Regions from separate parts of the Paeniclostridium hominis genome, predicted to be linked through region 2. Evidence: a T-box and tRNA genes for the amino acid it is inferred to sense, from the RefSeq annotation. Region 2 holds a T-box; the other holds one or more tRNA genes.
The links. A T-box is a leader RNA that pairs with one kind of tRNA and senses whether it is charged. The one in region 2 lies ahead of asnS (asparagine--tRNA ligase), so its partner is inferred to be a tRNA-Asn.
Positions count from the first base shown of each region.

Region 1 (15,875 bases), 360 kb from region 2:
TATTATAAAATCGAATATATCATCAATTTTATTTGTTGGCACTTTGTAAATTTCAGTATATTTACATCTAGTACAAGTTACTGTTGTAAATTTTCTATTTTGAACATCAAATATCTTAGAAAATCCACTACCTGTTGTACATATTTCATCTTTTTCATATTCAGTATTACTACATTTTGGACATACATATCCTTTACTCATATAAATCTCCACCTTAATATAAAATATACACTAAATTATATCATAATATTATAAATAAATATAAAATAACATCAATTCTTTTTTAAATCTATTTGCCAACAACTTTATCATCTATAAACTTATATATTCTATTAAAGTATTCATCTCCTAGAATATCATATCCATTGACATGTTGAACTTTATCTATAAGCCAAATTTCTTTTTTATCATGTGGTATATTATCATATATTATCTGACTACTTTTTGGAGAACATACTTTATCTTCTTTTCCATGTATTAAAAACATCGGCGTAGTTATATGTTGTACTGATTTATATGGTTTTACATCTTCATAATTAAATCCTGATTTAACTTTAGTATATATATTCCCCATAGTTCTTGCATATCCTACAGGTAAAAGTGGTATGTTTTTTGCTTCAATACCTAATCTTATAGCATCCGACATTTCATGATATGGTGAATCAGCTATATAAAAATTTACATACCTATTTTTTTCATTTATTTCAGAATGCATTACTACAGTTGCAGCCCCCATTGAATGTCCATGAGCTCCTAATAATCCATTAGGATATTTTTTATGAATAAACTTAGCAACATTTTCTAAATCATATTTTTCTCTTAACCCAAAAGTATAATCACTTCCTCCAGTTTTACCTGTGTGCCTTTGATTATATAACATAACATTGTATCCATGATCTAAATATTCATATGCCTTTTTTAAATATTCATAGTAATTACTTTCAATCCCATGAACTAGTATTATTGTATTGTCAGTATTTTTATTAGACTTTATAAATTTACCTTCTACTTTATATCCATTTTCTGGAGAACTTATAAATACATCTTCATACTTATAATTTTTAAGTTTTTCTAGTGGTCTTCCTTCTCTATGAGAAAATACTTCTACTATATCTTCATCTTTTATTTTTTGAACAGAACCAACCGAACCATCATATACTAAGAAACCAACTACGTAAGATATTATTAAAAATAATAATATACAAACCGATGAAATTATTATGATTGCTTTTCTCTTCATTTTTTCCTCCTGATATTATTATCTAGTACTAATACTTAGTATATATCAAGTGTTAATTTTTTTCTACTTATTTTTTATAAAAATAATATATATGTTAGAAATAAAAAAAGATTAGCTAAACGCTAATCTTTTTTTATTTCTAACAAACTACTATCTGAGGATGTATATATTCCACTTCTATCATCAAATACATAACTTATTACACAAACAATAAACAAGTATTCTATGCTAGCAGATCCCGATAACTCTATTTCCATTACAAGAGATGCGATCGAAGTTTTAGTAGCTCCTGCTAATAAATTTCCTAGTATTGCTCCTATTACAAATAATAGAGTAACCTTACCGCCTTGAAATCCTACCGCTAATGTTAATGATGTTAATAGTAGTTTTATTATAAATGCATCACTTAGTAAATCTAAACTTAGACCAAGATATATTCTAGTTCCAAGTATTATTATACCTCCTATAAAACTCTTTAGTGATGTGTTAGGTATTTTTTCTGCAAATAATTTTTTAAGCTATGTATAAGTTCATCAAAAAGTTTACTTGTAAGTCCAAATAAAATCTCACATAATATAACTTTTTAAAATACATCAACCCCATTTATAGGAGATACTATATTATAGTGACTATGTTGCATTTTAAATAATTTTGCTACAAAATTTCCTATGTAACTCGCTATAAAACAAGGTATTATAGCTTCATATCGCATCTTACCGACAGTACTTACTTCGAGTCCAAATATAGTTCCTCCAATTGGAGTACCAAAAAATACTAATGGAGCCATTCTAAATGGTATATTCCCTGCTCCTTGATTAATTCTCTCAATTATTAAGTTGTTTCCTTTAGATGATTCTCTTCCATATCTAGCATATAAATAACTTACAAATGCCACCTAATGGTAATAGATATAATAACTATGGATTTGCTTATCTTGTACTAGTTGCTCATAGTAGGCTCTTTAAAAAGAAAGATATTATTATTCCTACTACAACCCCAGATATAGAAGCTCATAAAAATCACCTTAAAAATAATATAGATATTCATTCACTTTCCTTAACATGTGACTTAAACTTTATATAATTTCATAAAAAAAGTAGACTATCTAATAGTCTACTTTTCATTGGAGCTAGTGATAGGAATCGAACCTACAACCTGCTGATTACAAGTCAGCTGCTCTACCGTTGAGCCACACTAGCATATGGCGGGAATAACAGGACTCGAACCTGTGACCCATTGATTAACAGTCAATTGCTCTACCAACTGAGCCATATTCCCGAATTTAAATATTTGGAGGCGACACCCAGATTCGAACTGGGGATCAAGGAGTTGCAGTCCACTGCCTTACCACTTGGCTATGTCGCCTTAACCTTACTCTATAATTATATAATTTTTTTATTAATTTGTTAAGCATTTTTTTAAATTTTTTCTAACTTTCAATCGACATTTTTCTCATCTATCTTACTTAAATTATATATACCTTTATTGATTAAATAAATTCCTAAAACTAAATATCCTAAACTCCAAAATAAACCTATTGGCATAGGTATTATAACAAGTAAATTATTTATTAAATGAGCCAATATACAAATCTTTATAGATTTTGTGTAATAGTATATAAATCCCAATATAATAGCTCCTCCAAATGCAGCAACTCCTTGAATTAAATTAAAATGAACAACTGCAAATATTATAGATGAATATACTATAGCTTTTAATGGTTTGTTGTAATATTTTTTTAAAAGACTTTTTAATAAAATTCCCCTAAATAATAATTCTTCTAATATAGGTCCTACTATAACTATTTGAATATATATAATTATAATTCCAATTAATCCTCCAGTGTTTACATAGTTACTCACAAAAGAACTTTCAAATGTATTTAAGGTATTTATATTATGATATTTGCTCAAAATAGATATTACTACACATTTAACTAATATATAACCTAAAATCATACAAAAAGAATACAAAAAGTCATATAACTTAGAATGATTTTTTACACTTTTCAAATCATACCATAGCTGTATTCTCTTTGAAATAAAATTACAAAATAATATTAGGATTATATCAATTAATACTAATATTGACGATATTAATTTAAATGGTACTTCTCTTTGCATAGATGTAAATACTGTTGAATCTATAATCATAGTAATAACAATAATAATCGATACTAACATTTCCTTATTAAATTTTAATTTTAAATTTCTAATATAAACCTCCCCCTATATTTTTGTACTAAGTTTATAACTTTTAATTAAAAGTTATAAACTTAGTGATTTAAATTTTTATTAACTAAAATAAAGATAATTGATTTTCGTCACTCATATTTTCAAGTGACCCGTGATTAGTAAGTGTCTCTATTACAGTTTTAGATATTTTAGTTCTTTTTCTCAAATCTTCTTTAGAAATAAACTCCCCATTTTCTCTTTCTTTTTGTATATTTATAGCTGCATTCTCTCCAACTCCTTGTAGTGCTATCATAGGAGGAAGCAATGTTTTTTCTCCTACAACCTGAAATTTCTTTGCATCTGATTTATATATATCAACGGGAATTATTTTTATATCCCTTGCATACATCTCAAGTGCAACTTCCAAAACAGTTAGCATATTTTTTTCTTTTGTTGTTGCATCATTTCCAAGTTCTTCAATTTCTTTAATTTTTGCTTTTATTGCAGGTAATCCCTTTACAATTAAATCTGCATCAAAATCTTCAGCTTTAGTCGTAAAGTAAGTTGCGTAAAAAGCCTCTGGATAATGAACTTTGCAATATGCAAGTCTAAAAGACATCATAACATATGCAACCGCATGTGCTTTAGGGAACATGTACTTTATTTGTTGACAAGACCATATATACCATTTAGGAACATCATTTTTTTCCATTTCTTCTATATGTTCTGGTTTTAATCCCCTACCTTTTCTAACACTTTCCATTATAGTAAAGGCCATTTTAGGCGGTAGACCTTTAAATATAAGGTAGTTCATTATATCATCACGAGTTGATATAACATCTTTAAGTCCAACTATTTCTTTTTGTACAAGTTCTTGTGCATTGTTTAACCAAACATCAGTACCATGAGAAAGTCCAGATATACGAACAAGTTCTGCAAATGTTGTAGGTTTTGTATCAAGTAACATCTGTCTAACAAACTTTGTACCAAACTCAGGTATTGCAAGTGATCCTATAGGACAGTTTATTTCTTCCGGCGTAACCCCTAGTGCATCTGTTGATGTAAACAAGGACATTGTCTCTTTATCATCTAAAGGTATAGTTGTTGCATCTATTCCAGTTATATCTTCAAGCATTCTTATGATGGTCGGCACATCGTGCCCTAGTATATCAAGCTTTAGTATTCTACCACTTATAGAGTGATAGTCAAAGTGAGTCGTTATAACTCCACAAGAAGTATCATTAGCAGGATATTGTATAGGTGTAAAATCATAAATATCTTTATAATGTGGTACAACCATAACTCCTCCTGGATGTTGTCCTGATGTTCTTTTTACTCCAGTACATCCATTAGCAAGTCTTAATGCTTCTGATGATGTTGTGTTTATATTATTTTCTTCTATATACTTTTTAGCATATCCAAAGGCTGTTTTTTCTGCAACTGTACCTATTGTACCCGCTCTATAAACATATCCTTCTCCAAATAGTTCTTCTGTATATTTATGAATCACCGGTTGATATTCTCCCGAGAAGTTAAGGTCTATATCTGGCTCTTTATCTCCTTCAAATCCTAAGAAAACCTCAAATGGTATATCATGTCCATCTTTTTTTAATGGTCTTCCACATTTTGGACAATCTTTATCTGGTAAGTCAGCACCTGATCCCCATTCACCTATTTCATAAAAATAAGAATATTTACATTCTTCATTTTCACATATATAATGTGCAGGCAGAGGGTTAACTTCTGTTATATCACTCATAGTAGCTGCAAAAGAAGAACCTACGGACCCTCTAGATCCAACTAGATATCCATCTCTTAAAGATTTTGTAACTAGTTTTTGAGATATTATATACATAACTGCATATCCATTACCTATTATAGAATTAAGCTCTCTATCAAGTCTTGCTTTAACAACCTCCGGCATTGGATCACCGTATATTCTTTTAGCCTTTGCATAACACATTTCTCTAAGTTCAACATCCGATCCTTCAATTACTGGTGGATATGTGTCATCAGGTATAGGTTTTATAACCTCAACCATATCAGCTATCTTATTTGAGTTAGCTATTACAACTTCATAAGCCTCAACAGGATCTAAGTAACTAAATTCATCTAACATTTCATTTGTAGTTCTAAAATGAAGATAAGTTTCTTCTTCGTCAACCTTAAATCCTTGAGAATTTTTAAGTACCTTTCTAAGTACGGCTTCATGTTTATCTAAAAAGTGAACATCTCCTGTAGCTACTGGTATTTTACCAAACTTCTTTGCTACTTCTATTAATCTTCTATTTAAATCCCTTAATTCTTCTTCATCTTTAACTTCGCCTTTTTCAATCATAAATCTATTGTTATCTATCGGCATAACTTCTATATAATCATATAACTCTATTACCTTTTCCATTTCTTCATCAGGTAAATTCTTCTTTACTGCATTGAAAACTTGTCCTGCTTCACAAGCTGACCCAATTATCAGCCCTTCTCTATGCTTTTCTAATACGCTTCTTAATATCCTTGGAGCTCTATAAAAATGATTTACATGAGCATCTGAAACAATTTTATAAAGATTTTTAAGACCAGTATAATCTTTTGCGAGTAATGTTATATGATTTGTTGCTATCTTGGTATAATCTAATCCACCTAGCTTTTCATTTACATCACTTAATTTTTCTACTCCTTGTTTTTGAAGCATTTCTAAAAACTTTATAAATATATGAGCTGTAGCTTCAGCATCATCGACTGCCCTATGGTGATTTAAAAGTGGTATTCCTAGATCTTTTGCTATCACATTTAACCTATGTCTTTTTAAATGTGGTAAAAGTACTCTAGCTAGTGTTAATGTATCTATACTTTTATTTTTAAATTCTAATCCTTGTTCTCTACTTTTTTGAGATATAAACCCCATATCAAAATCCGCATTATGAGCAACTAAAACACTATCACCTACAAATTCTAAAAACTTAGGTAATATTTCCTCTATAGTAGGTTTGTCAGCTACCATATCATTAGTTATACCTGTTAACTCTTGAATTTTATATGATATATCAGCTTCAGGATTTATTAACTCACTAAACCTATCAACTACTTTGAAGTTTTCTATTTTTACTGCACCTATTTCTGTTATCTTATCATTTGTATTTGAAAATCCTGTTGTTTCAATATCAAATACTATAAAACTTTGAGATAAATCCTTATCATTAGGGTCTTTTATTATCGGTAATTCATCTTCCACCAAATAGCCTTCTACTCCATATATAACCTTGATACCATGTTTTTTAGCTGCATCCATAGCTTCTGGAAATGCTTGAACTACACCATGATCAGTTATTGCTATTGCAGGGTGTCCCCATTTAGCTGCTCTTTCAACTAATTTTTTTGTTGAGCATACAGCATCCATTGAAGACATTTGTGTATGAGCATGGAGTTCCACTCTCTTTACATCTGAAGTATCTATTCGTTCTTCTTTTACTTCTTTTTTTATACCACTTATTGTCATTGTAATTTCTCTTTGATAATTATCGTAAAGTGCGTCTCCTTTTATTTTTAAATAAGCTCCTTTAGTTACAGAATCTATAACCTTATCTTTATTCATATCATTTAAAAATAATTTACAACTAATTGAACTTGTATAATCTGTAACTGCTGCAATTAAAAGAACTTTTCCATTTCTTAATTCTTTTAACTCAACATCAAATACTTCTCCTACTATACACACAGTTCCAGAATTTTGATTTAATCTATTTATTTTTTCAACTGGAGCATTTACATTATCTCCATAAATATATTCATCTTTAATTGCAATTTCTATTGCTTGATTGCCTTCAACTTCCTTTTCTTCATCTTCTACATTTATAGATTCAGCTATTCTTTCTTTTACCATTTCTTCAATTAAATTATCATTTTTCTTAATAAGTTTTTCTACATTAGGTCCTTTGCTTACTGACTTCTCAAATATAATATCAATATCCAATCCAGCTTCTTCACTCAATACATTTTTTAATACCTGTACAGCATTTTGTTTTATCAATCTTTTGTAAAAAAGATCTGATGGCAATTTTATTTTTAAAGTTTCATCTATACACATATACTCAACATTTTTTATCCATCCATTTAGCGAAGGACATAGTGTTGTTAAAATATATATTATATTTACCCAGTATTTTTTTATAATGTCTTTTGTTTTTTGCTTTTCTAATTTTATATACCTTATCTTAATTTTGACATCATTAAAATAATCTAGCTTTTCTTTTAACTCTTGTCTTAATATCTCTATATAATCGTAACTTATTATATTTTTAGAACTTAAATATATATATATTAATTTTTCTTCTTTAAAATATGTTACTTTACTTATGTTTACATCTGCTAATTGTTTATTTAAAATATTATTATTTATACATAATTTTTCTAAATAATCTTTGACAATTTCCATAAGAAGTTCCCTCCTCTCTATCAAATCATTATATCATATATATAAAACTTTTTTTATTAGGATTAGCTACAAACTATACAATCTTTAATAATATATTATATATTATACGTCATAGTTTAGGTGGTGATTTTTATAGTTAGTTTTGATAGTAACTTAATAAATAAAATTTTAATTGCCTATGAAGATTTAGGAGAGAAGAAATTTATAAAAAAAATAGTTAAAGATATAAATATTGATAAAAAATTATATTTATTTTATTTTAAAAGAAAATTTATACCTATATGTACCCTCCCAAAATTCAGAATTATCTTAGTGTCTAAGCAGGGATTCATATCTTTTTGTTATAATTTTTTTTCTTTTCTACACTCAAAGAACTTATTTATAAATGTATCTTATAAAAATATAATGTCTATCGCTAAATTTGTTGTATACCATGAGGTAGGCCATATACTAGATAAAAGTATAAATGATAATAAAGTTGAATATAATCAAACACTTAAAACTTTCATTAATAAACTTATTGAATACGATATAGATATAAATGTAGAAAATTTTCACAAGAAAAATCTGCCATCAGATATAGAAGAGTGCGTTTTAAAACTAAAAAAAAATTTGATAAATAGAGAATCTACAGCTTGGAAAATAGCTCATGATTTAATTGAATTTGAGGATAAAAACGAAGAACTTATATTCAATAATATGAGAGAATATGCTCTAGCAACTTATAATTTTGGAAATATCCAAAATATTATTAATGAAAACAATATAGATGTTTTCATTAAATACAAAAAAGCAATATAAAAAATAATGAGGACATTAAGTCCCCATTATTTTTTATATTATCTATGTACAGGTATTTCAAATATTAAATTACTATTAGTATCATACATACCTATAAACTTATACATTATTCCTGATATAGCATTCGCCCAGTTTACGTCAGTTGCATATTGATGGTGTAAATGATCATAACTCCATCTCATTTTATACAGTGTATTTTGACCGTAGCTACCATGATGTATATAATTCGAAGAAATCCATCTGGCCGATCCTTCTATAGTTTTTTCTACACTAGTCCATCCATTTTTATATGCAGCTTCTGCTCCTGATAAGTTTGCAGTTCCATCAAATGCCCCTATCCCAAAAAAGTTATATACTTTAACTGGCTGTGGTAGAGGTTTTCCTTTATATGAAGTTAGAACTTGTCCTTGAGCAAGTGTAGATCTTCCATATCCAGTCTCTAACATAGAGTGTCCTACTAAATATGATAAATCTATATTGTACTTACGAGCTGCATTTATAAATGCTTGACCTTGATTGTAAAATACATTAGTTCCACTTGATGCAGGTTTTAGACTATTTAAGTATCCATTTAACTCTCCTGCAGTTATTCCTCCTTTATAACTATCTAATCTTAGGAATTGTAACATTCCTTTTTTCCCATTTTTAAAATTATTAGGATTTAGATAATGTTCTATGTCAGATCTACTTGCATTAATAAATCCTCCTGAAGATGAAGCTATCATATTTACTTTTGATAACTGCTTATTAATATGGTCTTGTAATGAATGATTTTCATATTTATAATTAACAGTTGCTCCATTTACTACTTCTGAACTATCTCCTCCTGAACTAATATCCCCATCATAATCTTTTAAGTATGTACTTGATACGTATGCTTCTTTTCCATTGTATTTTATCTTTGACCATCCATTACTTTCTGATATCACTTCTACTTTTTCATTATGTTTTAGCGTTCCTATTAGTCCATGACTTGTTGATGGTCCACTTCTTACATTTAATGATGTTGCTGTTACTATCTTTATTTTAGCAGATTCTTGGTTTTCACCTGGATTAGTTACTTCTCCATTTTCATCATCTTTTAAGTATGTACTTGATACGTATGCTTCTTTTCCATTGTATTTTATCTTTGACCATCCGTTACTTTCTGATATTACTTCTACTTTTTCATTATGTTTTAGTGTTCCTATTAATCCGTGACTTGTTGATGGTCCACTTCTTACGTTTAATGATGTTGCTGTTACTACTTTTGTTTTCGTAGTTCCTTCATTTGGTTTTTCACTTGGATTTGGATTAGTATTTGTGTTACTATCTCCAGCATCTTTTAAGTATGTACTTGATACGTATGCTTCTTTTCCATTGTATTTTATCTTTGACCATCCGTTACTTTCTGATATTACTTCTACTTTTTCATTATGTTTTAGTGTTCCTATTAATCCGTGACTTGTTGATGGTCCACTTCTTACATTTAATGATGTTGCTGTTACTACTTTTGTTTTCGTAGTTCCTTCATTTGGTTTTTCACTTGGATTTGGATTAGTATTTGTGTTACTATTTCCAGCATCTTTTAAGTAATCACTTGATACGTATGCTTCTTTTCCATTGTATTTTATCTTTGACCATCCGTTACTTTCTGATATTACTTCTACTTTTTCATTATGTTTTAGTGTTCCTATTAATCCGTGACTTGTTGATGGTCCACTTCTTACGTTTAACGATGTCGCTGTTACTACTTTTGTTTTCGTAGTTCCTCCATTTGGTTTTTCACTTGGGTTTGGATTAGTATTTGTGTTACTGTCTCCGACATCTTTTAAGTAAATACTTGATACATAGCCTACTCTTCCACCATATTTTATCTTTGACCATCCGTTACTTTCTGATATCACTTCTACTTTTTCATTATTTCTTAAACTTCCTATCAATGCATTACTTGTTGACGGTCCACTTCTTACATTTAATGATGTTGCTGTTACTACTTTTATTTTGGTTATTATTGTATCTGGTAATGTTTCAGATGGTTTTTCAGGTTTTTTATCTGGTATATCACCATCTATGTTCGATAAAAATTCACTTGATACATATCCTAATCTTCCATCATATTTTACCTTTGACCATCCATTATTCTCTGATATTAATTCTACAATATTGCCTTTACTCAACTTGGCAATTACTCTATAACTTGTAGATGCTCCACTTCTCATATTGAGAGTATCTGCATTAACTATCTTTTTATTAGTTGATTGATTAGTATTACTTATATTTGTGCTTATATATTCACTAGAAACCCATCCACTTTTTCCATTTGCCGCACTTATTTTATACCATCCATTATCACTTTGAAGTATAGTAACCTTGTCATTTTTTTTAACCGTAAAAATAACTGAATGACCTGTTGATGGCCCACTTCTTACATTTAGCGATGTTGCTGTTACTATCCCTTCTTGATTGGATGCAAATGCATTTGTAGCTGTCAATGGTATTAATGCTAGAGTAGCCATTGCTATTTTTCGCTTCAACACATATTCCCCCATTCTGTTGATATCATATACTTAAGTTAATTATACGACAATTTGTGTATATATTAAATATAAAAGGTTAAAATTTTGTAACTTTTTCTATAATAGGTAAAAAAACACATTAACCAATATGTATTTTATATTTTTATAGCAAAATAAAAGAGATGGTATATCCCATCTCTTTTATTCATTTATAACTATAGCTAAAATTTCTAATTCTTCATCTCCAGTATTTTCTAAATAATGCGATTCTCCATCTGCCGTATATACTACATCTCCTGATCCTATAGGTTGCATAAATCCATTATCTAAAACTCTTCCTTCACCTTTTATTATGTAATATACTTCAAAATCATCAGTGTGATCATGTACTCCTATAGAAGCTCCTGGGTCTAAAACCAATCTAGATATTAATTTAGCTTTTCCTTTTAATTCTTTCCCTTCAATTAAATGATACATAGTAGTAGTTCCTCTACCATCTCTTAACTTATTTACTTTATTAACAGTTAATTCTTGTGGCCTTTTTATCATTTAAATCTCCTCCCCTATGTGATTACTATAATTTTAACATATTTACAAAACATAATCATACATGAGAGTTAAAATTTTATAAATTTATTTTTTTACATCAACTTTATATTTTTTAGTTAATTTTTCTATCAAAGTATTTTGTTTTTCTAACATTAATTGTTCTTTTAATGATTCTTTTACATCTTCTAAAGACTGAGTTCTTTCATCTGTTTTCTTTATTATATGATATCCATATTTTGTTTCTACAAGTTTTGGATTTATCTCACCTTTATTTAACTTAAATGCTGCTTCCTCAAATTCAGAAACCATCTGTCCCTTTCCAAAGAAACCTAGATCTCCCCCACTTTGAGCACTTGTATCCTCAGAATACTTCTTTGCTAACTCTTCGAAACTTACACCTTCTAGCGCTTTTTTTAACACACCTTCAGCTAACTTTTTATTTTCCTTTAATTTAGCGTCATCTAATTTCTTATCATTTTCATCCGTATTTTTAATTAATATATGTGATGCTTTTACTTCATTAAATTTTTCTTTATTTTCATTATAATATTTCTCAACATCTTTATCACTTATATTAGATTCTTTTTCTATTTCTTTTGTTGCTATAGTTTCTTTTTCTATTGTTTTTTTAATTTCATCTTTTGTTAATTTAAATTCCTTTAAATAACTCTCTTCATCTAACCCAAAACTTTGAGATATAGTTGTCATTAACGACTTATATTGACTTTCTATATCATTTTTATCTACTTTAATTTTATTTTTAACCCCTTCTTGATATAACATTTCTGTAGTTGTTATATAATCTATCATATTTTGTTCATAATAATCTATCTGCTCATCAGTCATTTTAGTTTTTCCATTCATATAAAATATAGGTTCCATTCTGTTTTTTAATTCTTTTTCTTTTATCTTCACATCTCCAACTGTTGCTATTATCTTATTATCACTATAATTTCTACTTGTTGCTGGTAAAACTCTTCCTTTTTCCTTTCCTATATAAAATCCGGAACCTATCCCTACAGTTAGAATACCTAATACAATTAGTATTTTTTTACTTAAATTCTTTTTTTCTTTATCCATATTTTATTTAAACTCCTTTTATAATTTTAAATTGTTTATAAATACTCTACATTATAGATGTGAATTCTATATGAATACAAAATATTTTTTATTATATGTATTTTCACATTAAAAAATAAAGTAAAAATATAATTTATTTTAAAATTATATTTACATTTTATTTTTTTTAAACTATAATAATATTCAGAATATTTTTCGTAATCAACTTAATTTATAATAGATATCGAATTATATTTTAATTATTAAAATGTCCTAAAAAAAGTATGAATTATTTATCCATACTTTTTTTATTATAAATTTCATTAATTATAAATATCTTGATAATACATATTCCTTTCTAGACAATTCATATCTATGGCATTTAACGTATCTTACTTTGTTTTTTGTTACAATTTTTTTATCATAAGTTGTTACATACTTAAATCCTAAATTTTTCAAAGATTTTGTTGATTTTTTATTATCTTCATAAGTTGTTGCTATTAATTTTTCTAGTTTTAAAAATTTAAATCCATATTCTAATAAGTATTTCGTCAGATCTGTTGCTATATCATTTCCCCAGTACAATGGATTTACACATATACCCATATATGCTTCTGTATCTTTTTCAGAAACATCATTTAAACCTATATTTCCTATTAATTTTTTATTATGCTTATCTATAATTGCCCAATGATTTACATTTCCTTTTTTATAACTATCTATAAAATTTTTTCGTATAAATCGCTTTGTTTCGCTTATGGATTTGTGTACTTTTATAGGTAAATACTTTACTACTTTCTCTTGACTATAATATTCAAACATACTAGTTGCATCTTCTAAGGTTATAGGTCTTAATATATATTTATTACTTTCTATTATTTTCATTTGAGGATATATAGAGTCTTTCATATAATAATTACCTCCTTAAAGTTCAATAATATTATTTAATATGCTTATATGTTTAAAATTGTTAATGTATGTATAAAAAAAGATATAAAGAGATATTTTAAAATACCTACTTTATACCTTAATTGATCATTTTTATTTTCTGTGAAGCTTTGAGTAAACTCCTGATTTTTCAATGAGTTCTTTATGAGTTCCTCTTTCTTCTATTCCGTTTTCTGTTAAAACTATTATTTCATCTGCATTTTGTATTGTCGATAATCTATGAGCTACAACTAAATTAGTTCTATTTCTACCTAGCTCTTCTAGTGATTTTTGTATTTCATATTCAGTAACATTATCAAGTGCTGATGTAGCTTCATCTAGTATCATTATAGGTGGATTTTTAAGGAAAATTCTCGCTATAGAAATTCTTTGCTTTTGACCTCCAGATAACTTAACTCCTCTTTCACCTACATAAGTATCATAGCCTTGCGGTAATGTCATTATAAATTCATGTATTCTTGCTTTTTTGCAAGCATCTATTACTTCTGCATCTGTTGCATCTGATTTACCTATTATTATATTTTCTTTTATAGTTCCAGTAAATAAAAATACATCTTGTGCAACAACTCCAATATTTTTTCTAAGTGAATTTAAACTCACCTCTTTAATGCTTTTACCATCTATTTTAATATCTCCCTCAGAGAAATCAAAAAATCTAGGTATAAGATTACACAATGTAGTTTTCCCACCACCTGATGGTCCGACTAATGCTACTGTTTTTCCTGCTTCTATAGATAATGTAAGATTACTAAATACTTCATTATCATCTTCATAAGTAAAAGATACATTTTCTATTTCTATATTTCCTTTTACATCTTTAAGCTCTATAGGATTTTTAGCTTCTTTTTCAGTTTCTTCGTTTATTATCTCTGTAAATCTTTCAAACCCTGTCATACCGTTTTGATATTGCTCTGTAAAGTTTATTAACTTTCTAATAGGCTGTATAAACATTTTTACATATAATAGATATGCTGCAAAATCTCCTAAGTTTATATAATTCATATAAGTAAAATATCCTGCTACTATTAAAACTACCAATTCTAGTACGTCTATAAATAAAAACATTCCAGAGAAATATTGTGCCATAACCTTATAAGCACTTTCTCTTGCATGTCTAAATATATTATTAGACTCATTAAACTTTTTAAGTTCTTCTTCTTCAGTACAAAATGATTTTGTAACTCTCATTCCTGCTATACTATTTTCTAAAGTTGCATTTACATCACCAGTTTTTACCCTAGTTTCTTTAAAAGCTCTGTTCATTCTCTTTCTCTGAGTTATAGCATATAAAAGTATAAATGGTAATATTGCAAATACAATTAATGTAAGTGGTACATTAATTCTAAGAAGTATTAAAAATGAACCAACCAACATAACTAAAGATACAAATAAATCTTCTGGACCATGATGTGCAAGTTCTGAAACTTCCATAAGATCATTTATTATTCTGGACATTATAACTCCAGATTTATTATTGTTAAAATACTGATTAGGAAGTTTTTGCAAGTGAGTAAATACATAACTTCTCATATCTGCTTGCATTCTTACACCTACTACATGACCCCAGTATTGCATAAAGTAATTTAATCCTGCCTTTAATATAAATATTAATAATAAACTTATAGCAAATACCATCAACATTCTTAAATCTTTATTTGGCACAACTTCATTCATTATATTTCTAGTTATCATAGGATAAACTAAATCACACAAAGCTACTGTAAAAGCCGCTAATAAATCAAGTATAAATAACTTTTTATATGGCTTATAATACTTAATAAATTCTTTTAACATAAAATACCTCCATTTCTCTAATATTATATACCCAAAATGCAATGAATGTAATTAATAATTTCAATTATATTCTAAATTTAATTATTTTTGCAAATTTAGATATACATCTTTAAATTTAATTAATTATATGACTATTCTAAATATATACATTTTATTCCTAATAAGCTATATTACTTGTAACTTTACTTATTTCATTTAATATTTGTTTTAAATAATTCTTTATCAAACTACTCTTTTTTATTAAACATGTCTCCAATTACTTAAATATTGATAGTAAAAATATATTTACTTTTATTTACCTTAACTTATCATAAAGCTATTATTTTTTAAGATGATATTTTCTATACTTATATAATTTTATATATGCATAATATTTCTAAATT
Region 1 covers NZ_JACRWD010000001.1:263,179-279,053, reverse strand. Annotated here, with positions in the region: gene H8891_RS01365 (zinc ribbon domain-containing protein) at 1-201, opposite strand, end outside; gene H8891_RS01360 (alpha/beta hydrolase) at 290-1,240, opposite strand; gene H8891_RS15415 (hypothetical protein) at 1,363-1,497, opposite strand; gene H8891_RS15410 (chloride channel protein) at 1,824-2,135, opposite strand; gene H8891_RS15105 (hypothetical protein) at 2,129-2,323, shown strand; tRNA gene H8891_RS01350 (tRNA-Thr) at 2,365-2,439, opposite strand; tRNA gene H8891_RS01345 (tRNA-Asn) at 2,443-2,518, opposite strand; tRNA gene H8891_RS01340 (tRNA-Cys) at 2,532-2,605, opposite strand; gene H8891_RS01335 (CPBP family intramembrane glutamic endopeptidase) at 2,677-3,393, opposite strand; gene H8891_RS01330 (PolC-type DNA polymerase III) at 3,539-7,843, opposite strand; gene H8891_RS15100 (hypothetical protein) at 8,249-8,644, shown strand; gene H8891_RS01320 (SH3 domain-containing protein) at 8,683-11,160, opposite strand; gene H8891_RS01315 (cupin domain-containing protein) at 11,344-11,691, opposite strand; gene H8891_RS01310 (peptidylprolyl isomerase) at 11,776-12,771, opposite strand; gene H8891_RS01305 (GNAT family N-acetyltransferase) at 13,078-13,659, opposite strand; gene H8891_RS01300 (ABC transporter ATP-binding protein) at 13,792-15,492, opposite strand; gene H8891_RS01295 (LytR/AlgR family response regulator transcription factor) at 15,850-15,875, opposite strand, start outside.
Region 1: it encodes a tRNA-Asn, which carries the amino acid that the T-box ahead of asnS (asparagine--tRNA ligase) is inferred to sense. The anticodon was not compared.

Region 2 (15,875 bases):
ATACCTGCTATTAAAGTTAAAAATGTAATGGAGTATTATTTAAATAAATAAAAATTATGGGGAGGATATATGAAAAAATTACTAGCATCCGATGTGGATGGAACTCTTTATGTAAATAAAGAGATAAATAAAAAAAGTATAGAATATATAAAGAGATTTAGGGAAGAAGGAAATATATTTTTATTATGCACAGGTCGTAATTTAGGGGGAATAAAGCATTTATTTGATGAGTATGATATGGAAGTAGATGAATTTGTACTTTGTAATGGTTCTATAGTTTTAGACAAAGACTTTAATCCATTACATAATGAATATATGGATGATGATACTATAAAGTTATTATTTGAAGAAGCAAGGGACAATAGTTTATATAACTTTTATTTTGCAAATGAAGAAAATTTGTACATAATAGATGGATATAATACACATCCTGTTATAAGTTCATCAGATATATCTAATAAAATGAATATTATTAAGTTAAAAGAAGAAGATTTTTATAAAAATAAATACTGTGCAAATATAGTAGGGATTGATATAAAAGATGAATGTATAAATAAAGCTGAAAATAAAAAAATAGATATAAAAAATAAATTTTCAGATAAAGTATCTGTATATAGAAATTTATCTTTTATAGATATAGTTCCTAGAAATACATCTAAAGGAAGTGGTATTTCTAAAGTATTAGAGCGTTATGGAGTAAAAGAAGATAATGTATTTGTTATAGGGGATTCTTGGAATGATTTAAGTATGTTTGAGAAATACAGTAATTCATATACCTTTAGTTACTCAGAGAAAGATTTAAAGGCCTATGCTAAAAATATTGTAGATACATTTTATGATTGCTTAGAAGATATCATGAAATAATTAAAATCTATTTTTAGTGGAAATAGTACATAGCTAAACATATATATAAATATATACTATTTTCATAGGAGGAATAGATTTGAAAAGAAGATATGAAAGAATGAAAAAAGCATGTAAAGGCTTATCAGAAGAAGCATTTAAATCCTATACAGGTAAAAAAGATTATAAAAGGGCTATACAGTGTTATACGATACTTGCAACAAGTCTTGGAGTACCAGAAGATACTGCTAAATTTTCAAAAAATATGCTAGCTAGACTAAATAAAAAAATTGAAGAAAATTCTAAGTAAAAGGATTGCTTGATAAAAATCAAGCAATCCTTTTTTGTCATTTTATACATATTTTATGTAAAAGTATTGACCTATACACATAAAAAGTGTTATATATATTAATATAAAGTGATAAAAAGTATACACTAAATAAAATAATAAAACATACTATAAATTGATATATAAATTAGGAGGACTCAATAATGAAAACTAGAGTTGCAATTAATGGATTTGGAAGAATAGGAAGAATGGTTTTAAGAATAATTAAGGAAAATGATTTTAACAACATTGAAATAGTAGCTATAAATGCTAGAAGTGATGCTAAAACGTTAGCTCATTTATTTACTTATGATTCATCTTATGGAGTATTTAGAGGAGAAGTAAAAACGGATGAAAAAGAAAATATTATAATAAATGGAAGTAAGATAAAGGTGTTAAAGGAAAATGATCCAGAAAACCTACCGTGGAAAGATTTAAACATAGATATAGTTATAGAATCTACTGGAAAATTTACTAAAAGAGAAGATGCTCAAAAGCATATTAAGGCAGGAGCAAAAAAAGTAATAATAACAGCACCAGGAAAAAATGAAGACAAGACTATAGTTATGGGTGTTAATGAAAATGAATATGATAATAACATACACCACATAATATCTAATGCTTCTTGTACTACAAATTGTATAGCTCCAGTAGTTAAAGTTTTAGATAAAGAGTTTGGAATAAAAAAAGGCTTAATGACAACTATACATGCTTACACAAATGATCAACAAATACTAGATAAAACACATAAAGATCTTAGAAGAGCAAGAAGTGCTGGTGTTTCTATGATACCTACAACAACAGGGGCAGCAAAAGCAGTGGCTAAAGTTTTACCTAATTTACAAGGTAAGTTAAATGGGTTTGCTGTTAGAGTTCCAAGTCCTAGTGTATCATTAGTTGACTTAGTTTGTGAAGTAAGTCGAGATGTTACAGCAGAAGAAATAAATAATGCTTTAGAAAAAGCTTCTAAAAAAGAGTTATATGGAATATTAGGATATTCAGATTTGCCACTTGTTTCTATAGATTATAAGCAAACTTCAGAGTCTTCTATAATAGATGGGCTATCAACAATGGTTAATGATGGAAATATGGTTAAGGTTGTAGCTTGGTATGATAATGAATGGGGATATTCATGTAGAACAGTTGATTTAGTAGCATATGTTGCAAATGAACTTTTAATATCAAGTAAAGTTAGTGCATAGTATAATTTTTAAGCTCACAGTGAATAGTTACTGTGGGCTTTTATAATATTAGAAAAATTTCTTTAAAAATTCATATTGTATTCACAAATGATTTATATAATTTATTTGAATAATACAGTTATGCAAAATGGAGGGAAAAAATTGAATATATTATTTTTTATTACCCCTAAAGTTGAAGTTGAGTACGTATATGATTATTACACAATAAGACAAGCGATGGAAAAAATGGAGTACCATAGGTATACCTCAATACCAATAATAAATAAAAAAGGAGAGTATGTAGCTACTATAACAGAAGGAGATTTACTTTGGAAAATTAAAAGTAGATTTGAAGATAAGCAAGATGATATTAACTTAAAATCACTAGAGAATATAGATATAAAAAACATTGATAAATATAATGATTATAAAACGGTATCTATAAATTCTGATATGGAAAATATAATAAGTTTAGCTATAAACCAAAATTTTATTCCCGTAGTAGATGATCAAAATATATTTATAGGAATAATAAAAAGAAGTGATATAATATCTTATTTTAATGATAAAATGAATGATAGGCAGTTATTAAATATAGATAATAAAGTTAGTTAATGACAATAAAATAGAAAATATTTCTAAATAGTTTTAAAATTATGTATTATAGTATATAATTTTAATAAGAAATAAACAATAAAGGACTGTCAAATATAGGCAGTCCTTTAAATTAATAAGGAAGTGGCTTTATGAATTTTTGGAGGGAGAAAAAAAATAGAATATACTTTATTGTTGTAGCTATTTTTATAACACTTACAGGTCAGTATTTTCTTTTCAAATATGGAATAATAAGTCCACTAGTAAAAGGAGTAGAATTAAGAATATCAAAAGGAAACTATATTCAAAATATAGATGAATATGTAATTAAATTAGGTAATTCTATAAAAGTAAATAGTGGAGATTATATAATTATACCACCATATGCATCAAAACCTAAAATTGGATACCAAGCATCAAATAATGATGTTTTATCTATAAAAGGAAATACAATAACTGGTATTAAAGAAGGATATTCTGCTCTTATGATAACTAAAGATGGCAGAATAATAAGAAAAACTACTATAAGAGTAGTTAAACCTAAAGTAGAAAAGTTAGATGTAGATATAGGCGAGCTTAAATATGTAGGAGATAGCACTTCTATTGATGTAAGTGTTGATGTTGATTTTGATTTTAAAGAAAAAGAAAAATATACATATGAAATATCAAATGAGGATGTTTTAAAGGTAGAAAATAATACTTTAAAAGCTATAGGAGTAGGTAGTTCTAAGTTATACATAAAATCAGGAGATAAAGTAAAAGAGTATAAATTTAATATACAAGCGAAAGTTTCAAACATATATGCAAATAACAACATTAATATAAGCATAAATGAGGAGAAAAAAATTGATGTAAATGTTGAAACATCTCCTAAAAATCTAAAACATCCTAAGGTAAAATATGAATTATTAGGATTTAAATTACCGATATCTAGATCAATAACTATACCTACTAGTGATGGAACAATATTAGGGCTTAGAGAAGGAACTGAAAAAATTAAAGTTACATGTGGAAATAAAAGTAAAATAATAACAATAAATGTTTTAAAAGAAGAAACTGAATTTAAAGAAATTAAAAACTTACAATCATATTCTAATATAGTTGGAGATAACTTAGAAATAACTCTTACATGGGATTATTTAGAAGATGTATCAGAGTATGAAGTATATCTAAAAAATAACTCTAATGGAGATAATGATTTTAATTTATTTAAATCAATTAATGTAAATAAAGAAGAATTAAATGAATCTAAGAAAGTGAAAACTACTATAACAATAAATCTAAAAGATATACAAGATCCTAGTATAGATTTATATGTGATAGGAAAGAGTGATGGAAAATATACACAAAAGAGTAAGATTGTAAAAATCAGAGAAAAATATAAAAATCTAGATAAAATAGAAAATTATAAAGTTGAAAATTTAAATGGAGGTATAAATCAAGACAATAGTATAAGTATTTCATGGAATAAACTAGATAAGTTTGACTGCACATACAGTATTTATATAAGAAACAATAAAACATCAAAAGATGGAGGGTTTACTTTATATCAATATGGAATAAGTGATAATAAAATTACAATTCCTCTAAATGAAGGTGAAGATGTAGATTTAGATATATATGTTGTAGCAAATTCATCACAAGGAGCTAGTCAAAATAGTGATATATTAAACGTAACAAATATAAAACAAGAGACAAAACCAGAAGAAGAATTATAAATAAAAAATCCTGAGAATTAGGTTAATTACCATATTCTCAGGATTTTTTATTATTTTATTTTTTCTAAATATCCACTTGGATGGAAATAGTATATACTAGATGTATTTTTATCAACGAAATATCCTAAATCAGTATCTATTTTAGGAAGAAAAACATATCCAGATAAACCTTTATTTTTTAATACTGTAAATTTATTTTCATCACCTTTGTATTCATATACTAAGTTTGGGTTCATATCCATTAATAATTTTAAAGCTTCGTCCATAGTTAAAGGTTGTGAAGCAGAAATTTGTTCATTAGAAACAGTTTCTTCAGCTTTAGTAACACATTCATTTGAATTATCTTCTTTAGGTACATTAATTTGTTCGTTAGAATTAGATTCTTTAGAATCAAAACTTTGTTCATTAGTATTATCTAAATTATTAGTTGTATCTTTTGTTTCTTCTAAATTATTATTAGTTGTATCTTTAGAACTTATATCATTAGAAGTATTATTTTCTTTTACTTTAATATCTTCTATATTAGATTTTTCATTAGTGCTGATTAAATTAGTTTCTAATGTCTTAGGAGGTTTAGTTTTATCTAAATTATCATCATTACTAGATGTGACCTTATTATTTAATTTTGATTCATTGTTTGCAAATGAAGATTTTAAAATAGGATTAGTTATAAATAACACACTACATAATACAAATAAAACAACAACTAACTTTTTCATATCATTACCTCTTTTCAAATATATAAATTATTTATATATAAATATTACCATAAATTCTTTATATTATAACAGTTACAGGCTTGTTACTTAAGGTTACTAAATTGTAATAAAAAAGCATGTTTAAAACATGCTTTTTTACTTATTTATCGATTTATATTTATAATCTATATAGTTACCTAAATATATTTTTAAAACTCCCATAAAAGGAGCTGAAAGTATCATTCCAGGGATTCCAAAGAATCCTCCGCCAATAGTGACTGCTAATATAGTTAAAAATGGATTAAGACCAAGTTGACCACCAACTATTTTAGGTTCTATAAATGCAATTTCAATTTGTTGAACTAGTATTAAATAAATTAATGAAAATAAAGCTATACTAGGGTTGTAAAATAAATTAATTAAAACAATAGTAGTCATGCTTATTGCAGGTCCAAAGTAAGGAATCATATTCATAAAAACTATTAAGATACCAAAGAGTAAAGAATATTGAGATCCAATAAAATAAAGTCCTATACTTGATAAAATTCCTACTATAAAAGAGTCTAACATTTTTCCTGTAAAGTATTTTCCAATATTATTATTTAAAGTATGACCAAAGTTTAACACAAAATTAGCATGTTTTTTACCAAAGGTAATATATAATACTTTTTTATAAAAAGAGAAAAAGATTTCTTTTTCAAGTATAATATAAAAACAAATTATAAAGGCTAACACAAACTGTACAATAAATTTAGAAATAGAAAAAGTAGTTGCAAATATTTGACCTAAATATCCAATAAATAAATTACTGACTTTAGGCATAAAAGAGAATGCTTTATCTCCAATTTCTTTTAATTTATTAGGGTCTATATTTTCTAAGTTATTGCCAAGATGAATTAAGAAATCTTGAGTTTTTGCTGAATAAATAGGTAGTTTATCAATTATATCAGCTAAACTATTTACTATAATTGGAATAGTAAAGAATATGAATGAAGCTATTATAAGTATTAAACACACATAAGTTATAATCAATGCATAAATTCTTTTTATTTTTAATTTAGATTCTAAAAAAACAACAATAGGTATAAAAATATAAGCTAGTATAAAAGCTATAATAAATGGATTAAGCAGTGATACTAATAATTTGAATATATCTAAAAAGTATTTATAGTTATCTATAAGTTTTATAAGTATATAAGATACAAAAATAGTAAAAACAATTCCTAAATTAATCTTTTTATCTTTCAAATACACACACCCCTTTAATAAAAATTAAATCAATATATGTATTATACAATAAAAGTATTATGAATATATATAATAATGGAAACAAATGTTAAATAAATTTGATTAAAATCGTCTTTAATTTTTAAGGGGGTGTTTTTTATAGAGTATGAAGTAATAGTTAGATATAATGGAGATATTTCTATAGTTGCAAGCGAGTTAGGTGTATCTGTAGAATTATTAGGATATAACTATGCAATAATAACTTCAGATAGTATTGAATCAATTGATAACTTGGTCAATTATCCTCAAATTGAATACGTAGAAAGACCATTTATTTTAACTACACAAGATGTTCAAAGTTTTTCAAGAACAGGAATATCAAGATTTAAAAATACAAATGGATTAACTGGAAAAGGAACTATAATTGGAATTATAGATTCTGGTATAGATTATAATTTAGATATATTTAAAGACGAACAAGGTAATTCAAAGATACTTTATTACTGGGATCAATCATTTCCAGGAAATCCACCCGAAGGATTTACACATGGAACCTTATATACAAATGAAGATATAAACAAAGCTATTAAAAGAGAAATTAACATACCTATATCTCCAACTAGTACACATGGTACACATGTATCAGGTATTGCATGCCAAGTAGCAAATGAAGCTAATTTAATAGTTGTAAGAGTTGGAAGTATTCAAACAGATGTATTTTCAAGAAGTACAGAATTTATGAGAGCTATTAAATTCATATTGGATAAAGCACTAGAGTTAAACATGCCAGTAGCCATAAACATAAGCTATGGAAGTAATGAAGGCTCACATAGAGGGTTATCATTATTTGAACAATATATAGATGATATGACATCATTTTGGAAAAATAATATAGTTGTAGCAGCAGGAAATAATGCTGATAAAGGTGGTCATAGAAATATACAATTAGATAATCAACAGGTAGAAGTAGAATTTGTAGTTGGAGAAAATGAGAAAATATTAAATGTAAATGTATGGCCAGATTTTACAGATGAATTTAGTTTATATATAGTTAATCCTTCTAACTTAAGAAGTCAAGAGATATCCTTAACATCAGGTGAGATTAGAAATGTACTAGGAGGTACTAGGATAAGAGGGTATTTTTATCCAATTTCACCATACTCACTTGTTAGAAGACTTACAATTCAAATGAGTTCAGATAATAATATTAGCCCAGGTATATGGAAGTTAGTTTTTACTCCAATAAATATAGTAATGGGAAATGTTAATATATATCTACCTACATCGGAAGGTATAAGTAGAGATACAAGATTTTTAGAAGCAAATAAAAATCTAACAGTAACTGTACCAGGAACTGCAAGTAAGGTAATAACTGTTGGAAGTTTTAATTCAAGAACGGATATAGTATCTATATTTTCTGGAGAAGGAGATATTAGCAAAAATGTGCTTAAACCAGATTTATTAGCACCAGGAGAAGATATATTATCAGTACTTCCAGGAGGTAGTGTAGGAGCTTTAAGTGGAACTAGTATGGCTACACCACATGTTACAGGTGTAGTTGCACTTTTAATGGAGTGGGGAATTGTTAATAGAAATGATTTATTTTTTTATTCTCAAAAAATAAGAGCATTTTTAATAAAAGAAGCTAAAAGAAATGCTTTATATACATATCCAAATAATTCTATGGGATTTGGAATGTTAGACCTATCTAATGTTAACCTAGTCAACATGGGTCAATTCAATCAAAGCTATGATTTAATTTATAGAAAAAAGAGAAAAAAAAAACTAGAAATTTAAGATTAGAATTACCATACGATTTAATAACCTTATTCCAAGTAGTACATGGACCAAATTTTAAAGAAGAACTTGAATCTATTGGATTAGAATATACTTATTATGAAATTAGTGATAATGAATCAATTTTAGGATTACATACTAGAGATAACCAAAAATTTAGAAAATTAATTCCAGTAAAATCAATACAATTTTTTGAGTTGACTGCAGTTATGAATCAATTAAGCACTATAACAAGGGGTACTGAAAATGGTATTATAGCTAGAGAGGAAATAGGTGCAAATTTTTTACAAAATAATTTAAACATATCTGTTACTGGGAAAGGTGTATTAATAGCAATAATAGATTCAGGAATAGATTATTTACATGAAGATTTTATATATCCAGATAAAACTTCTAAAATAGTATTTTTATGGGATCAAACTAAGGATGAAAATCCACCTAGTGGGTATAAATTTGGAACTGAGTATACTAGAGAAGATATAAATCAAGCTATAGCAAATAATGACACTACTTTATCAAAAGATGAAGATGGTATTGGAACAATGTTAAGTGGTATATGTGCAGGTCTTGGAAATATAAATAGTCAATATGCTGGAATAGCACCAGATGCAGAACTTATAGTCGTAAAATTAAAAAAAATAAATGGAAATTATAATAACGCAATATTAGAAGCTGCTATACAATATGCATATGAAAAAGCTTACGAATTAAAAATACCTTTAGTAATAAATATATCTTTAGGAAGTAATAATTTAGTAGGTGCTACTGAGCGTATTTTAAGAGACACTCCACTATTTACAAGAGGTTTATGCTTAGTTTCTCCAGTGGGAAATGAAGGAAATACTCAAACACATACATCAGGAAGACTTAACTTTATAGGAGAAGAACAAGATATAGAATTAGAAATATTTGAAGATGAAGATTTATTAGATATTAATATATGGATGAATAAGCCTGATAAAGCGAGTGTGGCAGTTATATCACCAAGTGGAGAAATAAGTAAATTTATAAAAGTATCAAATTTCAATGAGATAACAGGTATATTTGATTTAGAAGCAACTTGGTATGTGATAACTTATAGATATCCAACTGCTTACTCAGGTCAGCAGCAAGTAACAATAACATTAAAAAATGCAACTAAAGGTATATGGAAAATAAGATTAAGAGGTGAATATATAACCAATGGAATATACAATGCTTATCTACCAAATAAAGCATTAATAAATCCTGGAACAAAATTTAGAGATTCAATCCCTTCTCAAACTGTAAATTATCCATCAACATATAATGATGTAATTTCTGTAGGTGCATACAATATTATTGATAATAGTATATGGCCTTCTTCATCGAGGGGTCCTACTATAAATGGATTATTAAGGCCAGATATAGTTGCACCTGGGGTAAATATAATTTCAACGTATCCTGGAAATAGTTATGCAACCATAACAGGAACAGCAGTAGCAGCCGCTCATGTTACAGGAGCAGTAGCTTTATATTTTCAGTATACTTTAGCCGATAGGTATTACACTCAAAAGGCATTTACTACCATGGTTAGAACTTACCTTCATGGGGGAGCTAGAAGAATTCAAGGAATAACATATCCAAATGAAATTTATGGTTATGGAGAGTTAGATATAAGAGGATCCTTTGATCAACTAAAATAATATATAAATAGGAGGAATTTTTATTTTGGAGAAATCCTATCTTATAATTTACCAAGGAAGTATAGAAGATGTAACTAATGATTTAAGAAATAATTCAATAGAAAGATTTATGATATTAAATGATAATTTATTAGTTATATATGTTCCTATTGATTTTTATGAAAATACACTAAATGAAATTATAAGTATTGCATGGTGGCAAAGGTCAGTACCTATGAGTTCTCTAATTGAGGTAACCAATGATATAGAACAAGGTGTAAGTGTAACGGATTCATCAGGAACGGATTATATATATAAAAACCCATATATAACAACTACTGGAAAAGATGTATTAATAGCAATAATAGATTCAGGCATAGATTATTTGCATCCAGATTTTAGAAATGATGATAATACGACTAAAATAGTATCAATATGGGATCAAGAAAGTGACAAAAAAACACCTCCAGATGGATTAATATTTGGAAGTGAATTTACTAGAGAAGATATAAATAAAGCTATATCTGAAAATGATAACACATTAAGTGAAGATAAAATTGGAACTGGTACTATAGCTGCAGGAATATCATCAGGCAAGGGAAAATTAAATTCTCAATATAAAGGTGTTGCTATTGATAGTGAATTGGTAGTTGTGAAATTAAGAGAATATAGAGATACTTATGCATCAGGAAAAATAAATTATCAAAAATCAGATTTTTTAGCTGGAATAAAGTATGTTTTAGATGTAGCTAAAAGGGAGCGTAAATTTATTATAATAAATCTAACTATAGGTTTAGCATCAAAGTCTATAATAGAATTAACAATGCTAGAAACATTTAACGAAATAGTAGAATCAGGAATTATTGTAGTTAGTGGGGCTGGAAATGAAGGAAATACAGATATTCATTATGAAGGCGTATTATCAAATGTAAATCAAAAGCAAGATATAATAATTCAAGTAGGAGAACAAATAAATTTAGATATAAATTTAGTAACTAGTGGACCAGATAAAATAGGTGCATTAATAATCTCACCATCAGGAGAGCTTAGCTATCAAATTATGTATTCTCCAGATTATTATGTATATAAAGGACGATTTAATTTAGAAAATACAACTTATGAGATGCGATTTGTATATCCTTGGCTAGAATCTGGATATCAAGAATTAAATATAAATCTATACGACATTAAACCAGGTATATGGACTTTAAGATTAATTCCAGAATTTATTATAGAAGGAATATATGATGTTTATTTACCAAATAAAAATATAATGTCACAGGAAACTAGATTTTCAGACCCAGCTTCTACGTCTACAATAACGATGTATGCAGCTCCGGAAAACGTGATAACCATAGGAGCTTACAATGATAAAACTGATAGCATATGGATAGGATCATCAAAAGGTCCTATAAAGAAAAGAGGAATAAAACCAGACATAGTTGCAGCAGGAGTGGATATAATAGCTCCTTATAAAAATAATAGTTATAATACATCAATAGGAACGGGAGTTAGTGCCTCTATAGTTAGTGGAGTTTTAGCACTAATTATTCAGTATATAAAAGATCAATATGAGTTTTATCAAGGGTCTTTATATACACAACAATTAAAAACCTATCTAATGCTTGGAGCCACGAAAAAGGATATATATACTTATCCAAACATATCTCAAGGATATGGAATTTTAAATTTAAAAGATACTATTACAGCAATTGCAAATAATTTTGAATAATGTGTATTTTATAACTTAGAATGTAAAAACTAATACAAAAGAAAAGAGGTGAATTATCTTGGAAAATGAAAAATGTAAAGCATTAAATGGGTCAGATAACAAAAGATTAAAATCTAATAGACCAGTAAAAAATGAATATACTGCTGCTTGGTCTGGAACTGAAGATTTAAGGGCAGAAAGCAATGTATCAATTCCTTCACTAAGAAATGTAGAAGAAGCTAAAGACTGGGTTGACAACGGAAGTAGATTATAATTTAAAATAGATACCTAAAATTTTATAAAAATTATTAGGTATCTATTTTTATGAATCATTTTATTCACTTGGAATAAGTATATATTCACCTGACTTTAATTTATAATCCTTAGATACTATATCAGGATTTTTCTTATACACAACTTTTCTAAAATCTTCGATATTTTCTATATTAGTATTATAAGATTTAATTATATCATCTAAATTTTGGCCATATTCAACAAAGTGTTTTACAAGATGTCTATTATCCATAATTTTATCATAGGCATTTTTATATGGAATTTCAGAAATTTTATTAAAAATAGATACATTTTTAACTAAATAATCAACGGAAGTATCTAAACAAGTTATATAGTTGTAAATACCTGATTTTAAAGCTTGAGAAAAAGAGGTACACTCATTAGCACTTGGACCTATAAATAATAATACTAATACAAAAATTAATAAGTATTTCAAAAAAACACCTCCTAATTAAAATTATTAATAAAAAAATATAAATTAAACATATTTGATAAAAAATTTTAAAATATATAAATTTTATAAAAAATAAATCGTTGACTTAAAAAATATAAGTTGGTATAATCTTAGTAAATAATTCAAATAATAACTATAAAGACATTGAAGAGAAGAGTAAATATAAAAGGTAGTTAAAGCGAGTTGAGGATGGTGAGAGCTCAATACGAAATTTATGTTGAAGAACATCTCGGAGTCTCTAACCGAAATTAATTAAAGAGTAGGCTTAGACGGAAGGTCCCGTTATAGACCATTAAGCAAAGCTTAGCTAAGTGGCCTATTTAGGCAATTAGGGTGGTACCGCGAGAGTAATAGTCTTTCGTCCCTTTTAGGGATGAAGGGCTTTTTTATATTTAAAATAAAATTTATAGGAGGATATAAAATGCAAAGAGAATTTACTGAAATTAAACAACTTTACAGAAATAAAGAAGAATATATCGGAAAAACTGTAAAAGTAGCTGGATGGATAAGAACATCTAGAGCTTCTAAAAACTTTGGATTCATAGAATTAAATGATGGAAGTTTCTTTAAAAATATGCAAATTGTAATAGCTGAAGATAAGTTAGAAAACTTTAAAGAAATAACAAAACTTCCAATAAGTTCATCTATATTAGTAGAAGGTGAATTAGTATCTACAGAAGGTGCTAAACAACCAGTAGAAATACAAGCTACTAAAATAGAAATAGAAGGTGAATCAGATAGTTCATACCCACTTCAAAAGAAAAGACATACTTTAGAGTACTTAAGAACTATAGCTCATTTAAGACCAAGAAGTAACACTTTCTCTGCAGTATTTAGAGTAAGAAGTTTAGCTGCATATGCTATACACAAATTCTTCCAAGATAGAAACTTTGTGTATGCACATTCACCAATCATAACAGGAAGTGACTGTGAAGGTGCAGGAGAAATGTTTAGAATAACAACTATGGATTTAAATAATATACCTAAAAATGAAGAAGGTGCGATAGATTATTCTAAAGACTTCTTTGGAAAAGAAGCTAATTTAACAGTTAGTGGTCAATTAAATGCTGAGATAATGGCTCTTGCATTTAGAAATGTTTATACTTTTGGACCAACTTTTAGAGCTGAAAATTCATTTACACAAAGACATGCATCAGAATTCTGGATGATAGAACCTGAAATAGCATTTGCAGATTTAGAAGATAACATGGAACTTGCAGAAGATATGATAAAATATGTAATAAACTATGTTATGGAAAATGCTCCAGAAGAAATGGAATTCTTCAATAGCTTTATAGATAAGGGATTAATAGATAGATTAAATAATGTTGTAAATTCTGAATTTACTAGAATAACTTATACTAAAGCTGTTGAAATGTTACAAGAATCAGGACATGAATTTGAATACCCAGTAAAATGGGGAGATGACCTTCAAACAGAACATGAAAGATACTTAACAGAACAAGTGTTTAAAGCACCAGTATTTGTTACTGATTATCCAAAGGATATAAAAGCATTTTACATGAGAATGAATGAAGATGGAAAAACAGTAAGAGCTATGGACCTTTTAGTTCCAGGTGTTGGAGAAATAGTTGGTGGTTCTCAAAGAGAAGAAAGATACGATGTATTATTAGAAAGAATAAAAGAAATGAATCTTAATGAAGAAGATTACTGGTGGTACTTAGAACTTAGAAAGTTCGGAACAGCTACTCACTCAGGATTTGGATTAGGATTTGAAAGAATTATAATGTATATGACTGGTATGGCAAACATAAGAGACGTTATACCATTCCCAAGAACTCCAAGAAATGCAGAATTCTAATAATAAATTAATATAAGTGAAAAATAGCGAGCTTTTTCTCGCTATTTTTTATATATTAATTTATTATATAAATTTTATTTAGACTAATATAAGAATATAATATACACTAAATTTCAGACTGTAGACATGTAAACTTTATTAGAATATAATAGTAATAAGGTTAAAAGCTAAATGTTAATCAGGAGGTATCGATATGTCAGATGATAGAATAATAGATTTTAATAAACTGAAGAACAAAGTAAAAGATTCTGATGTTGATAAATTTGAACAATATATATATAGTCTTTATAGTTCTGTTATGTCAGGAAAATTAAGTATGGTTGAATTTTCTAAAAAGATAATGGATTATATGAAGGAAAATAATATATCTCAAGAAAAATTTATTAATATTCAAAAGAAATTTATGGAGAGATATGGAATGGACTCGTCTGAAATAGATAGCCAGTTAAAAAACTTTGGTATAGATTATAATAATATAGATTTTAATGAAATAAATAATTCGAATTTTGATGATATAAAAAATAGTATAGGATTTTATGATAAATATAGTCAAAAAATAAAACCAAAGGCTTGTGTAGAGACATATATAAAAAACGACCATAATGATATAAAAGTAATAATAGATCAAGAACAAGTAATCCTAATAAGTAAGGGTAAAATAAATTTAGTTGATGCAGAATTAAATGAACTTTTATTATCTTACAAGAATATACTAAATAAAAAGATAAATATAATTATGTGCGAAAATACAACTGAATATGATTATTAAAAAAGAGATAGGATTAATCCTATCTCTTTTTTAGTGTTCTGAAAGACCACTTTCACTAAATTTACCATTAAATACCTTATAAATTTTATTTATAGGTTTCTTTAGTGGTAATGCAATTAATAATGAAACTATTATATATATACATAAGATGCTTATATCTTTATATAATACAGGATAATAAATCCCACCTATTGATTCTCTTAACATAGATATTGCATAAGTAAACGGTAAATATGGATTTACCATTTGGAAAAACTTAGGAGTAACTTCAATTGGGAATGTCCCACCTGAACCAGCTACTTGAATAACTAAAAGTATTATTCCCATAGCTTTACCCATATTTCCAAACACAGATAAAAGAGAATATACTATAAAAGTAAATACAATACTTGTAAATACAGAACCTAATACAAGAAGAACTGGATTTACAGATTGAACACCAAGTATATATATGTCTCCTAAACTTACTATTAGTGCTTGAATTACAGCAATAGTGGTAAAAGTAAGACCTCTACCTAAGTATACTTGATATGGTTTATAATCTCCATGAACTTCAGCTGATAAAAGTGAAGATAATAAAAGTAAACCAACCCATAAAGATAAAACAGTGTAAAATGGAGTCATAGCAGAACCATAGTTTTCTATAGGGTATAATTTATTTTGATTAACAGTAACAGGTTCTTTTAAGAAGTTCTTTTCTTTTACTATGTCGTTTTTAAGTAATTTTACTAAATCATTTAAGTCTTCTTGATTATTAACTTTCTTTATAGCATCTGTAAGTTCGTCTACTATATTT
Region 2 covers NZ_JACRWD010000001.1:621,013-636,887, forward strand. Annotated here, with positions in the region: gene H8891_RS02945 (penicillin-binding transpeptidase domain-containing protein) at 1-51, shown strand, start outside; gene H8891_RS02950 (Cof-type HAD-IIB family hydrolase) at 70-864, shown strand; gene H8891_RS02955 (hypothetical protein) at 944-1,153, shown strand; gene gap (type I glyceraldehyde-3-phosphate dehydrogenase) at 1,336-2,373, shown strand; gene H8891_RS02965 (CBS domain-containing protein) at 2,515-2,967, shown strand; gene H8891_RS02970 (hypothetical protein) at 3,099-4,664, shown strand; gene H8891_RS02975 (hypothetical protein) at 4,715-5,383, opposite strand; gene H8891_RS02980 (AI-2E family transporter) at 5,519-6,610, opposite strand; gene H8891_RS15555 (S8 family serine peptidase) at 6,740-8,386, shown strand; gene H8891_RS02990 (S8 family peptidase) at 8,596-10,050, shown strand; gene cspC (bile acid germinant receptor pseudoprotease CspC) at 10,076-11,761, shown strand; gene H8891_RS03000 (CDIF630_02480 family spore surface protein) at 11,820-12,014, shown strand; gene H8891_RS03005 (hypothetical protein) at 12,075-12,470, opposite strand; T-box leader at 12,624-12,857, shown strand; gene asnS (asparagine--tRNA ligase) at 12,910-14,310, shown strand; gene H8891_RS03015 (DUF3867 domain-containing protein) at 14,504-15,079, shown strand; gene H8891_RS03020 (YhgE/Pip domain-containing protein) at 15,110-15,875, opposite strand, start outside.